Regions from separate parts of the Megasphaera sp. ASD88 genome, predicted to be linked through region 2. Evidence: riboswitches for the same ligand, from Rfam matches in the RefSeq annotation. Region 2 holds a riboswitch; each other region holds the start of a gene.
What was found. Region 2 has a riboswitch for FMN ahead of CJ260_RS03430 (bifunctional 3,4-dihydroxy-2-butanone-4-phosphate synthase/GTP cyclohydrolase II). Riboswitches for the same ligand answer to the same signal wherever they lie in the genome.

Region 1: linked by a shared signal. The riboswitch ahead of ribD (bifunctional diaminohydroxyphosphoribosylaminopyrimidine deaminase/5-amino-6-(5-phosphoribosylamino)uracil reductase RibD) and the one ahead of CJ260_RS03430 (bifunctional 3,4-dihydroxy-2-butanone-4-phosphate synthase/GTP cyclohydrolase II) in region 2 are both predicted to bind FMN.
Region 3: linked by a shared signal. The riboswitch ahead of CJ260_RS06785 (FGGY-family carbohydrate kinase) and the one ahead of CJ260_RS03430 (bifunctional 3,4-dihydroxy-2-butanone-4-phosphate synthase/GTP cyclohydrolase II) in region 2 are both predicted to bind FMN.

The regions. Positions count from the first base shown of each region.
Region 1 is NZ_NQXW01000001.1:231,184-235,321, forward strand. Features, by position in the region: gene pknB (Stk1 family PASTA domain-containing Ser/Thr kinase) at 1-860, shown strand, start outside; gene rsgA (ribosome small subunit-dependent GTPase A) at 874-1,731, shown strand; gene rpe (ribulose-phosphate 3-epimerase) at 1,734-2,378, shown strand; FMN riboswitch at 2,436-2,572, shown strand; gene ribD (bifunctional diaminohydroxyphosphoribosylaminopyrimidine deaminase/5-amino-6-(5-phosphoribosylamino)uracil reductase RibD) at 2,672-3,808, shown strand; gene CJ260_RS01260 (riboflavin synthase) at 3,789-4,138, shown strand, end outside.
Region 2 is NZ_NQXW01000003.1:99,946-104,083, reverse strand. Features, by position in the region: partial or broken gene CJ260_RS03435 (FAD-binding oxidoreductase) at 1-1,357, shown strand, start outside; FMN riboswitch at 1,432-1,563, shown strand; gene CJ260_RS03430 (bifunctional 3,4-dihydroxy-2-butanone-4-phosphate synthase/GTP cyclohydrolase II) at 1,661-2,878, shown strand; gene CJ260_RS03425 (Crp/Fnr family transcriptional regulator) at 2,958-3,545, opposite strand; gene CJ260_RS03420 (ATP-binding protein) at 3,753-4,138, shown strand, end outside.
Region 3 is NZ_NQXW01000010.1:6,478-10,615, forward strand. Features, by position in the region: gene CJ260_RS06780 (3-hydroxybutyryl-CoA dehydrogenase) at 36-896, opposite strand; gene CJ260_RS06785 (FGGY-family carbohydrate kinase) at 1,175-2,716, opposite strand; FMN riboswitch at 2,816-2,952, opposite strand; gene CJ260_RS06790 (LysR family transcriptional regulator) at 3,082-3,981, opposite strand; gene CJ260_RS06795 (nucleoid-associated protein) at 4,135-4,138, opposite strand, start outside.

The DNA.
Region 1 (4,138 bases), on a different contig from region 2:
TAACAGGCAAGCAGGTGGAAATCGCCAAGGAAATACTGTCCAAGGAACACCTCAACGTTTCGGTCAACGAAATAGAAAGCGATGAAGTGCCTGTCGGCGAGGTCATTACCCAGACGCCGTCGGGAGGGGCCGTCGTCAAGGAAAACCGGACTATTTACCTGACCGTCAGCAAGGGCAATCAAGGCTCGGAAGTCCTCATGCCCGACCTGCGGGACCTGACGCTGGATGAAGCGAAGAAAAAGCTGTCTGAAATCGGCCTGACCATCGGCTCCGTCCATTACGCCGAAAGCGAAAAATATGAAAACGGCAAGATCATCAGCCAGAGCCCGGCCTCGCCGCGCAAAGTAGCGAAGGGCTCGTCGGTCGACGTCATTATCTGCCGCAAGGCCGAAAAGAAGAATGACGCTAAAAACGGACAGGATGCGCCGACCGTCAGCGGCATGACCTTGGATACGGCCATGAAGACCTTGGAAAACGCCGGATATATCGTCGGCAACGTGACCAATCTGGATGCGTCCAAGGACAACGCCCTGGCTAAGGTTGTCAAACAAAGTCCGCGCAGCGGCAACGTCGTCGATTTGACTGTCGAATACGGCGCAGCGGCGGCTGTTCCCGACGGCAGCGCCAATAATCAGGAACCGGCCGGCACGCCTCATTACGGCACGGTGAATATCAGCGTTCCTTCCGGCGCGTCGAGTCAGCACGTGCAGATCGTCGTGACGGACGACAACGGCACCCGTGTCGTCTATGACAAGAACCAGTCCGGCGGCGACAGCATTACTAAAAATATCAGCGGCGTAGGCAAGACCCGCGTCAAGGTATATATCAACAATTCGTTAGTACAGGATCAGTACATTTAATTGAAGGAGGATCATGACTACAGGCCGCGTTATAAAAAATTACAACGGATATTACTACGTAGATATCGGCGCCGGACAGCTCGTCGAATGCCGTCGCCGGGGAAAGGTCAAGGCGAAGATACTCGTCGGAGATGAGCTGGAAATTACGGAATTAGGCGGCGGAAAGGGCGTTGTCGAAAAGCAGCTGCCGCGGCGGAACAGCCTCCGCCGCCCGGCCGTAGCCAACATCGATCAGATGTTTGTCATCATGGCGGCGCAATCGCCGGACCCCAATCAGTTTCTCGTCGACAAGCTGCTCATGACCTGCGAATACGGCGGCGTTCATCCGAAGCTGTGCTTTAACAAGTGCGATTTAGACCGTGAGACGGCGGAAGCCTATAAAGCCTTTTATGAAACCTGCGGCTATGATGTCTATCTTGTGTCTGCCGTTACCGGCGAAGGGCTGGACGCCATCAAGGCTTTGCTTCCTCATAAGATGACCGTATTTGCCGGGCCGTCCGGCGTCGGGAAGTCGAGCCTGTTGTCCCAGATTTTAGGGCGGGACCTGTCTGTCGGCTCGGTCAGCGAAAAAATAAAACGGGGCCGCCATACGACGAGGCACTCGGAAATCATGCAGCTGGAAGGCGATACGTATGTCATCGATACGCCGGGATTCAGCTCACTGGAATTCGAGCACCTCGACAAAGGGGAAGTCTTCGCCTTATTTCCCGACATGACGCCTTACGGCGGACGCTGCCGCTTTTCGTCGTGCCTCCACTTGTCGGAGCCAGACTGCCCCGTAAAGGATGCCGTTGCCGAAGGCAAGATACAGAAAGAACGGTATGAAACGTACTGCAAAATCGTCAATTCTATTCTCGAAAGGAACCGATAGGTATGATACACATTTGTCCTTCTATTTTGTCCGCCGATTTTTCCCGGCTGGCTGAAGAAATTAAAGACGTAGAATCAAAGGGAGCAGACTGCATCCATCTCGATATGATGGACGGCCATTTCGTGCCGAACCTGACGTTCGGCGTGCCGATCATCGCCGCCTTGCGGAAGCACGTTTCCATTCCCTTCGACGCCCATTTGATGGTCGAACATCCCGACGTATACGTAGACGGCCTGGCAAAAGCCGGCGTGCAGTACGTTACAGTCCATCAGGAAGCGTGTCCTCACCTGGACAGCACGCTGCAGCATATCCGCAGCGCCGGCATGAACTGCGGTGTCGCCTTGAATCCGGCTACGCCTGTATCGTCTTTATCCTGCGTGGCGGCGCAGCTCGATATGATCCTCATCATGAGCGTCAATCCCGGCTTCGGCGGTCAGAAATTCATTCCCTATTCGCCGGATAAAATCCGCGAAGCCAGGGCGCTGCTCGATTCCGTCGGCAACACGGAAGCCGTCGTAGAAGTAGACGGCGGCGTCAACGCCGATACAGTACAGTCCGTCAAGGAAGCCGGCGCTACCTTCCTCGTCGCCGGCAGCGCCGTATTTGGAGCGGCAGACCGGGCTGCAGCCATCGCCGCGCTGCGGTAAGAAGTCTGTACTTGTATTTCTATCCCTTATGTGCTAAAATCATAGGTGGATATGAATAATAGTCTTTGGGGCAAGGTGAGAAAGGGCAGCTTTCAATTCCTGACCGGCGGTATAGTCCGCTAGCCTGGCGTAAGCGGGGCTGAACCGATGCGATTTCGGTACCGACAGTATAGTCTGGATGGGAAAAGACGACATTTCGTTTATTTTTGTTGTGCGCAAAAGGCTATTGGGTTTCCATACCCGTAGCCTTTTTATTTTTTATAATAAAATCTATCAGGAAAGGAATGACAGATTTGGAACCGGTAGATTATATGAGAAAAGCCCTGGAGCTGGCAAAGCTGGCTTTAGGGTATACAACGCCGAATCCGGCCGTCGGCTGCGTCATCGTAAAAGACGGCGAAATCGTCGGCACGGGCTATCATCGCCAGGCCGGCACGCCCCATGCGGAAGTATGGGCCCTGCGCGAAGCCGGCGACAAGGCGAAGGGCGCGACGGTATACGTTACGCTGGAACCCTGCGCGCATTACGGGCGGACGCCGCCCTGCGCCCGCACGCTCGTGGAAAAGGGAGTCGGCAAGGTCGTCATCGCCATGCTGGACCCCAACCCCCTCGTAGCGGGAAAGGGAGCGGCCATCCTCCGGCAGGCCGGCATACCTGTCGAAATCGGGCTGCTTTCCAAGGAAGCCGCTCAGCTGAACGAAGTATTCATTAAAAATATGATGGTGCAGAAGCCGTTTATCGCCGTCAAAATAGCGCAGAGCCTCGACGGCTGCATCGCCTCGCGGACGGGAAAATCCCAGTGGATTACAAATCAATGGGCCCGCAATTACGGCCACTACCTGCGCTCTATCTACGACGGCATCCTCGTCGGCATCAATACGGTCAAGCTTGACAATCCGCTGCTGACCTGCCGCATCCGCCGCGAAGCCCATGACGAGCCTCACCAGCCGGTGCGCATCATCATGGATTCGCAGGGCCACATTCCCCTCAATTCCCTCGTCCTGACGGATAAGACGTCGCCGACCATCGTCGTGACGACGTCCCTCTGCCCGGTAGAAAAAATGAGAGAATTGAAAAACATGGGCGTCACCGTCCTGCTGGCTCCGCTGAACAAGGATCGTCACATCGATTTGCCGGCTGCTCTGGACTTGCTGTACAAGCAGGGCCTGCAGAGCATCCTCGTCGAAGGGGGCAGCAAGATTCAGGGGACCTTCTTCGACCACAAGCTCGTCGATAAGATATACGCCTTTATCGGCGACAAAGTCATCGGCGGCGAACAGGCCCTGTCGTCAGTCGGCGGCCACGGCGTCGATTCCCTCGACGAATGCCTGCCCCTGGCTTACGATTCGGTCGAGCTGCACGACGGCAATATTTTGATTACAGCGTATAATGCGAACAGGGAGGGAGCTTATGTTCACTGGCATCATTGAGGAACTGGGCACCGTCGGCCAGATGGACCGCCGTCCCGACTCGATAAAGCTGACGATTCAGGCCCGTAAGGTACTGGAAGGGACGCAGCTCGGAGACAGCATCGCCGTCAACGGCGTCTGCCTGACGGTGACCTCCATGACGGATTCGTCCTTCACGGCCGACGTCATGCACGAAACGATGCGCCGTTCGTCCCTGAGCGATATCAAGAGCGGCTCTAAGGTCAACCTGGAACGGGCTATGCAGGTCGGCGGCAGGCTGGGCGGCCACATTGTCAGCGGTCATATCGACGGCGTCGGCCATATTGCCCGCATCGCCGCCGACGGCATCGC
Region 2 (4,138 bases):
CTGTCGCCGGCCCTAAAAACGTCGTGACAGATCCGGATAAAATGCAGCCCTATTCCCACGACGAAGTGACCGACCCGGCGTACCACCACATGCCCGAAGCCGTCGTCTTTGCCGAAACGGCCGAGCAGGTCGCCGCCGTCGTCCAGCTGGCCAACGCCTATCATTTTCCCGTCGTGCCCCGCGGGCCGGCACAGGCCTGGCCTGCGGCGCCGTGCCCATTTACGGTGGCGTCGTCCTGTCCCTGGAAAAGATGAACCGCATTCTGGAAATTAACGAAGACGCCTTATATGCCGTCGTAGAGCCGGGCGTCCGCACGTCGGACCTGCAGGACGCAGCCGAAGCCAAGGGTCTGTTCTACGCCGGCGACCCCTGCAGCGGCGACTCCTGCTTTATCGGCGGCAATATCGCCACCAACGCCGGAGGCAACCGGGCCGTCAAATACGGTACGACGCGCCATCAGGTATACGACGTGGAAATCGTCAATCCGACGGGCCGCATCGTCCAGCTCGGCGCACGCCTGCAGAAGCAATCGACAGGCTACTGCCTCGAGCAGCTGGTCATTGGCTCGGAAGGCACGCTGGGCATCATCACCAAGGCGACAGTCAAGCTCCTGCCGAAGCCAAAATACGCCCTCGATCTGCTGGCTGTTTTCGATTCGCCGGAACAAGCCATCGGCACCGTCGGAGCCATTTTAAAGCAAGGCATCGTCCCGACCTGCGTCGAATACATGGACAATATTACGATCCGATCGGTAGAAAAATATCTCCATGAAAAGCTGCAGGGCAGTGATTCGGGAAATTACCTCATCGTCGAAGTCGAAGGCATCAATGACGACGACCTGGACGACAAGGCCGTCGCCTTAGACGAGCTCTGCACGCAGCACGGCGCGTCGTCGGTCCTCGTCGCCGACCACAATAAAATCTGGCAGGCCCGCAAGGCCTTTGCCGAGGCAGTCCGCGCCGAAAGTCTCATCGTCAGCAAAGAAGACGTCGTCGTCCCCGTCGACCAGGAACCGCTCCTGCTGGCGGAAATTCTCCGCCTGGCCGGCAAATACGGCCTGATCACCCGCATTGCCAGCCACGCCGGCGACGGCAACATCCATCTCAACATCTTAAAGCCCGACGATACGCCCTACGAAGACTGGGCCCGCCGGGTCGAACAAAACCAGCAGGAGCTGTACGCCTTCATCTACGCCCACGGCGGCCGCTTATCGGGCGAGCACGGCATCGGCTTTAAGCGCAAGCACTTGATGGAAGAATTTACCAATCCCGACGAGCTGGCCATGATGAAAGCCATCAAAAAGGCCCTGGACCCCAACAATATCCTCAATCCGGGCAAAATATTCGACATGGAATAGGCCTGTCCCAGCCCGGCCGGCTGCGGCGGCTCTTGCCAAGGATAGCCATTCTGTGTATAATGATTCATGTAGTCATATATCTTCAGGGCAGGGTGAAATTCCCGATCGGCGGTATAGTCCGCGAACGCTACGGCGTAGGAGCCATGTGCTCGTGATTTGGTGCGATTCCAAAACCGACAGTATAGTCTGGATGGAAGAAGATACGATGGAGCTGCCGCCGCGCAGCTTGTGTTGTGTTGACCAAAAAGCCCTGACGCTGCTGGACAGACCGTCAGGGCTTTATCATATTCAGGAGGTTTTATTGTGGCAAAGGAAAACAGAAAATTCAATACCGTAGAAGAAGCAATCGAAGAATTGCAAGCCGGGCACATCATCATCGTCACCGACGACCCGGATAGAGAAAATGAAGGCGACTTTATCTGCGCCGCCCAGTACTGCACGACAGAAAACATGAACTTTATGGCAACGCACGGCAAGGGCCTCATCTGCATGCCCATGAGCATCGAATACGCCCGCAAGCTCGGTTTGCCGCCGATGGTAAGCGACAATACGGACAATCACGAAACGGCCTTCACCGTCTCCATCGACCATGTCGATACGACGACGGGCATTTCCGCCGTAGAACGGGCTCTGACGGCCCGCAAATGCACGGAAGAAACGGCCCGTCCCGAAGACTTCCGCCGTCCCGGCCATAACTTCCCCTTAATCGCCAAGCGCGGCGGAGTCCTGGCCCGCAACGGCCATACGGAAGCGACGGTCGACCTCATGCGCCTCGCCGGCCTGAAGCAAGTCGGCCTGTGCTGCGAAATCATGGCCGACGACGGCACGATGATGCAGACGCCGCAGCTGTGGGAATTGGCCGACAAGTACAATTTAAAATTCATCACTATTCACGACCTGCAGAACTACTGCCGCCGTCACGACAAGCACGTCGTCCGCGAAGCCGTCGCTAAGATGCCGACGAAATTCGGCGAATTCAAAATTTACGGCTACGTCAACGACCTGACGGGCGAACACCACGTCGCCCTCGTCAAAGGCGACATCGGCGACGGTAAAAACCTGCTCTGCCGCGTCCACTCCGAATGCCTGACCGGCGACGTATTCGGCTCGTGCCGCTGCGACTGCGGCGAACAGCTGGCCGCTGCCATGACCCAGATCAACGCCGAAGGCCGGGGCATTCTCCTCTACATGCGCCAGGAAGGCCGGGGCATCGGCCTCATCAACAAGCTGAAGGCCTACGTCCTTCAGGAACAGGGCTATGACACCGTAGAAGCCAATGAAAAGCTGGGCTTTGCGCCAGACCTGCGCGAATATTGGATCGGCGCTCAGATTCTGCAGGATTTGGGAGCCAAAGAACTGCGCCTGCTGACGAACAACCCGGAAAAAATCTACGGCCTTGAAGGCTTCGGCGTAGAAATCGTAGAACGCGTGCCGATTGAAATGAAACCCCAGGAATTCGACGAATTCTATTTGGAAACGAAAAAGCATAAGATGGGACATATTCTTCCCCACCTGCGCTGATACAGCGTAATTATCTAAGAAAAAGAGCAGCATGCAGATTCTGAATAACCATTAGAAGTCTGCTGCTGCTCTTTTTGGCTTATACCTGCGGTTCTTTCAAAATAAACTTATCTTTGTAATAGTCAATCAGCCCATCTTTTTTCATCCGGCTCAGCTCTGCCGACATGGCGCTCCGGTCGACAGAGAGAAAATCGGCCAGCTGCTGTCGGTTAAAGGGCAGTGTAAACGACGAAGATTCCTGCCGCAGCGCTTCTTCCGACAAATAGAACATGAGCTTCTGCCGCGTCGACCGTTGTGACATATACCGTATTTTCTGCGTAAGCTGCATATTGCGCCGTGCCATGATAGCCAGAAGATTCAAAGCCACACGTTCCTGCGCTTTCGTTAAGACCTGGCCGGCATGAATAATGCTGTTTACGTTGATGAACATAACTTCCGTATCGTCTAAGGCGGCAACATCTACTGTCGACTTTACATCAGGAAGACACGCAAAGGCTTCGCCAAATAAACTGCCGGGGCGAACTTGGGACAAGATGTTGCGGTTGCCCCAGTAATCTTCCTGCAGGATGTGCACCGTGCCGGATAAGACAATGCCGATTTGCTCAATTGTATCTCCTGCATAGAAAATAAAATTCCCTTTTTTGTATTTCTTTTTATATATGTCCATCGCATCCAGTAGTTTGCCAATATCTTCTGTCCCGATGTGAGCAAACAACTCAGAATGTTGAATGACTGGTAAAAAATATTGCAATTTCATTCACCTCGTTGCAAAAACAACAGATTTTTCCTGCCCTGTATAGTATACTTTCACCATAAGGCAGCACACTACATGCCCATGCTATTTACGTATATAAAACCACTGGAGGAATACATTATGATTAGAAGAATTATTCAAATTGATGAAGAAAAATGCAATGGCTGCGGTGCCTGCGCAGCAGCCTGCCACGAAGGGGCCATCGCCATGGTAGACGGAAAAGCCCGCCTCATGCGCGACGATTACTGTGACGGACTAGGCGACTGCCTGCCCCACTGCCCGACGAACGCCATTACCTTTGTAGAGCGCGAAGCCGCTCCCTATGACGAAGCCGCCGTAAAGGCTAATATGAAAGCCAATGGTCTGAAACATACTGGCGGATGTCCCGGCAGCCAGTCCCGCGTACTTTCTCACGGCTGCCCCGGACAGGCAGCCATGTCTCTTCAGACGGCTGCAGCCGAACTTCCCAACACGCCGGCAGTCGCACAATCGCAGCTGCGCCAATG
Region 3 (4,138 bases), on a different contig from region 2:
CTTGCTTATAGAGTTGTGTTTGTACTGCTCGCCTATTATTTCGTGTAGTCGTAGAAGCCTTTGCCCGTCTTGCGGCCGAGGTAACCAGCGTTGACGTACGTTTTGAGGAGCGGGCACGGACGATATTTCGGATCGCCGAAGCCTTCATAGAGAACTTCCATGATGTGAAGGACAACGTCGTTGCCGATCAAGTCGCTCAAAGCCAAGGGGCCCATCGGATGGTTGAAGCCCAGTTTGCATACGGAGTCGATATCTTCTTTGGATGCTACGCCTTCCATCAAAGCCTGGATAGCTTCGTTGATCATGGGGATAACGACGCGGTTGCCTACGAAGCCCGGGAAGTCTGCAACTTTAACCGGGGATTTGCCGATTTCTTCGGATACTTCTTTGATTTTTGCGAACGTATCTTCAGAAGTAGCGATGCCGTTGATGAGTTCGATCAATTTCATGACCGGAGCCGGGTTGAAGAAGTGCATGCCGATAACTTTGTCCGGACGTTTTGTAGCTGCGCCGATCTGCGTGATGGACAAAGAGGACGTGTTGCTGGCCAGGATCGTGTGTTCCGGGCAGAGTTCGTCTAATTCTTTGAAGATAGCCGATTTGATTTTCAGATCTTCGATAGCAGCTTCAACAACGAGGTCGATGTCTTTCATGTTGTCGGCCGTGCGGGTAACGAAACCGGAAATGCGGCCCATTACGGCGTCTTTTTCTTCCTGCGTCATTTTTTCCTTGCTGACCAATTTCGTTAAGGCTTTATCAATTTTAGCTTTGCCGCCGGCGATGAATTCGTCTTTAATATCATTCAAAACGACTTCGCAACCGTTAACAGCAAATACCTGAGCGATACCGGAACCCATGGTGCCTGCGCCAATAACCATTACCTTTTTACAAAACATGTTAAACTCCTCCTTATTTCGCGTGATTTTTTTCACGATTCTCTTTCGAAAACTCACGCGCGATATTAAAATAAGTTTCACTGCTTACACTCATAGTATATCACGTTTTCCAAAAAAATCTACCGAAAAAACGCGATTTTTCCAAAAAACTGCATATTATGTATACGTTTTTTTAATACATAAACCATGTCCAATACTTTTATTTCATCATTCGATACCAAAAGCGCCGTTTACTACGTTATATTATGAACGTTGGTCATACCAGATTATGTAATTTTTCACAATTCATTTTTTTGCCCTTCGCCGACGTTTAAGGCCTGCAAGATACGGCGTCTTTGTTCGTATTGCCGCCGGTACATGGCCGTGTTGTCCTTGTTCGGCCCAAAGGTCTTGTGGACAGCGAGCTGCCGCTGGAGGGCCTGCTTGAGGTCGGCAATGTCGCCGGCTCCATAGGCCGCTACAATGCAGTTCGTCGGCACGGCGCCGCCGGCGACGCGCAGCGTTGATACCTGCGTGTCCAGCATGTCAGCCTTGATCTGGTTCCACAAATCGTCGCGGCTGCCCCCTTCCGTAATGGTCAGCGTCGTCAAGTCGATGCCTGCCGCCCGGTACCGGTCGGTGACCTCCATGTAATCGTAGCCGATGCCTTCGAGGACGCAGCGCCACATCGCCCCCTGGTCCGAGTCGAGGGTCAGGCCCGTGAAGGTACCGCGCACATGGGGGAAATCGCCGTTGCCGCCCGTCAGGTAGGGAATGAACATCGCCCCGTCGCAGCCCGCTGGATGGCGTTCCGCTAACTTATCCAGCTCGGCGTAGTATTCGTCGTCTTCGCGGCGGCAGACAGAGTCCTTAAACCAGCGCAGGGCCAGGCCGCCGGTCCGCACCATGCCCCAATAGAAATACGTCCCCGGCAAGGTGCCCGAATTGAAGATGAGGCCGCTTCCCGGTACGGACAATTCGGGGATGATGCCGTCCGTAGCGGCGCAGAACATAGCGCACGTGCCGGCTACGTCGACGGCCTTGCCCGCTTCCAGAATGCCGCTGCCCATCATGGATTCCATCGTATCGCCGGCGCCGGCGCAGATGGGAATGCCGGCGGGAAAGCCCGTTTCCAGGGCGTCGGCTTCGCAGAGACGGCCAATAATGTCCCAGGGCTTGACGATGCGCGGCATGTATTTCTTGTCGATGCCCAGGATGCGCAGCTGCTCATCGGACCACTCCTTGGTCACGACGTTGTAACCCAGGCCCCAGCCGGACATAGCGCCCCAGTCGATAAAGGCGTCTTCTCCCTGCAATCCGGCCAGATGCATGAGGACGTACGGGCAGTTGTGGACGAACTTGACGCCCTTTTCCTTAAAGGCCGGAATATGCTTCATGAACCAGCGGGCAAACATGGCCGGGAACATGACGTTCGGCTCGGCGTTGCCCGTTTCGGCCGCCCAGATATCCAGCTTCAAGGCCTTCAGCCCTTCTACGTCGTCGGCCGTGCGGCTGTCCAGATAATTGACGTACGGCGTCACGGCGTTTCCTTCGGCGTCGATGCCGGCGATGCCGCAGATGATGCCGTCGCCCATGATAGCCCGCACCGCCGCCGGGGAAATCCCCTTTTCTTCCAGCTGGCGGCTGCACGACGCCATGCACTGCTTGATGAGGCGGTAATATTCATCTACGTCCATCTGCACCCAGCCGGGATGAGGATAATACAGCGTCGTCTTAGCCGTATCCATAGCTACGCATTCCATGTCCTCGCTGTACACGGCGACCTTTACGCTCTGCGTCCCGGCGTCAAATCCCAAATAATATTTCTTTTCCATATCCATTACCTGCCCTTCTATCTTGCGGCAAATCAAAAAAAGGCCGGAATACATCCAGCCTTTTCGCACTTGAGAACGGCACGGCAAACACACCTGTGCCACGCCCGAAGTCTTTTCTCATCCAGACTATACTGTCGGTCCCGGAATTTCGCCGGGTCAGCTCCCTCAGGAGGTTGCGGACTATCACCGCCGGTCAGGACTCTGAAAGGATTTCCCTTTCTCACCTTGCCTCAAAGACTAAATATATTAATGTAAATATATTATGTATTTTTTACATATATATCATACTACGATGGAATGGAAAAAACAAGTAAGACGACGGCAAAAGCAAAGCCCGCCCGGTGAAACGCCTTTGTCCAGACGCCGGTGCCCTATTCACCGCGCTGCGCTCCATAGTGCTCCTGCAGATATACTTCCGTAAACTCGATGAACCGTTCCAGCAGCGGCGACAAGAACTGGTTCTTTTTCCAGACCATGTAGCTGCCGTTTTCGATGAACGGCTTCATAGGGCGCATGCACAAGCCCGGCAAGACCGTGTCGAAGTCCAGCCCCAAGGCCAGGCCGACGCCGTTGTCCGTCAGGACCATCTTGTTGTATGCCGACAGATTCATGTACACGGCCAGGCGCACGTCGGACTGCCATCGCCCCAGCCAGGCTTCGACCTGATTTTTTACGGACAAGCGGGCCGGCATGATGAGGCGCTGCCCGGCCAGATCCTGCGGCTCGACGGCCTCCTTCGCCGCCATGGGATGATCCTGCCGCATCAGCACGGTCCAGCGGTCCTTGAGAGGCATGCGCAGGTAGCTGTACTTGCTCACGTCTACGGGCTCAATGAGTAGTCCGAAATCGAGGGTTCCCTGCTCGATGCGCTCCTTCACGTCGTCGGCAATGCCCGTATACAAGGTAAACTGCACCTCTCCATAGGCCTGCTGAAAGGCCGCCATGACCTTGGCCATAGGCTCCAGATTCTTCGTCTCGCCGCAGCCGATGGCGATTTCGCCGGAAATGACCTCGTCCTGCCGCGACACTTCCTTCGCCGTCTTTTCGGCCAGGTCGACGAGCTCCTGGGCCCGGCGGCGCAGTATCATGCCCTCCTCAGTCAGTATGATGCTGTGCTTGCTGCGCTTGAACAGGGACACGCCGAACTCTTCCTCCATCTGCATGAGCTGGCGCGACAAGGTAGGCTGCGTGATGTGCAGCATCTTGGCCGCCTTCGTAATATTCTCTTCTCTGGCAACGACTAAAAAATACTTCAGCACGCGCAGTTCCATGTCCCATTCCCCTTTCGGCAAACATCCCTCGAACCTTGAAGGCCATTCTTAAAATATATACGTAATCGTATCATTTTTCCCCATAAAATTCAATCTTGGAGCTGCTGCAAGGAAAAAGGGCCTTCTCCTCTGCGGGAAAAAGCCCTCTCTCGTTTAT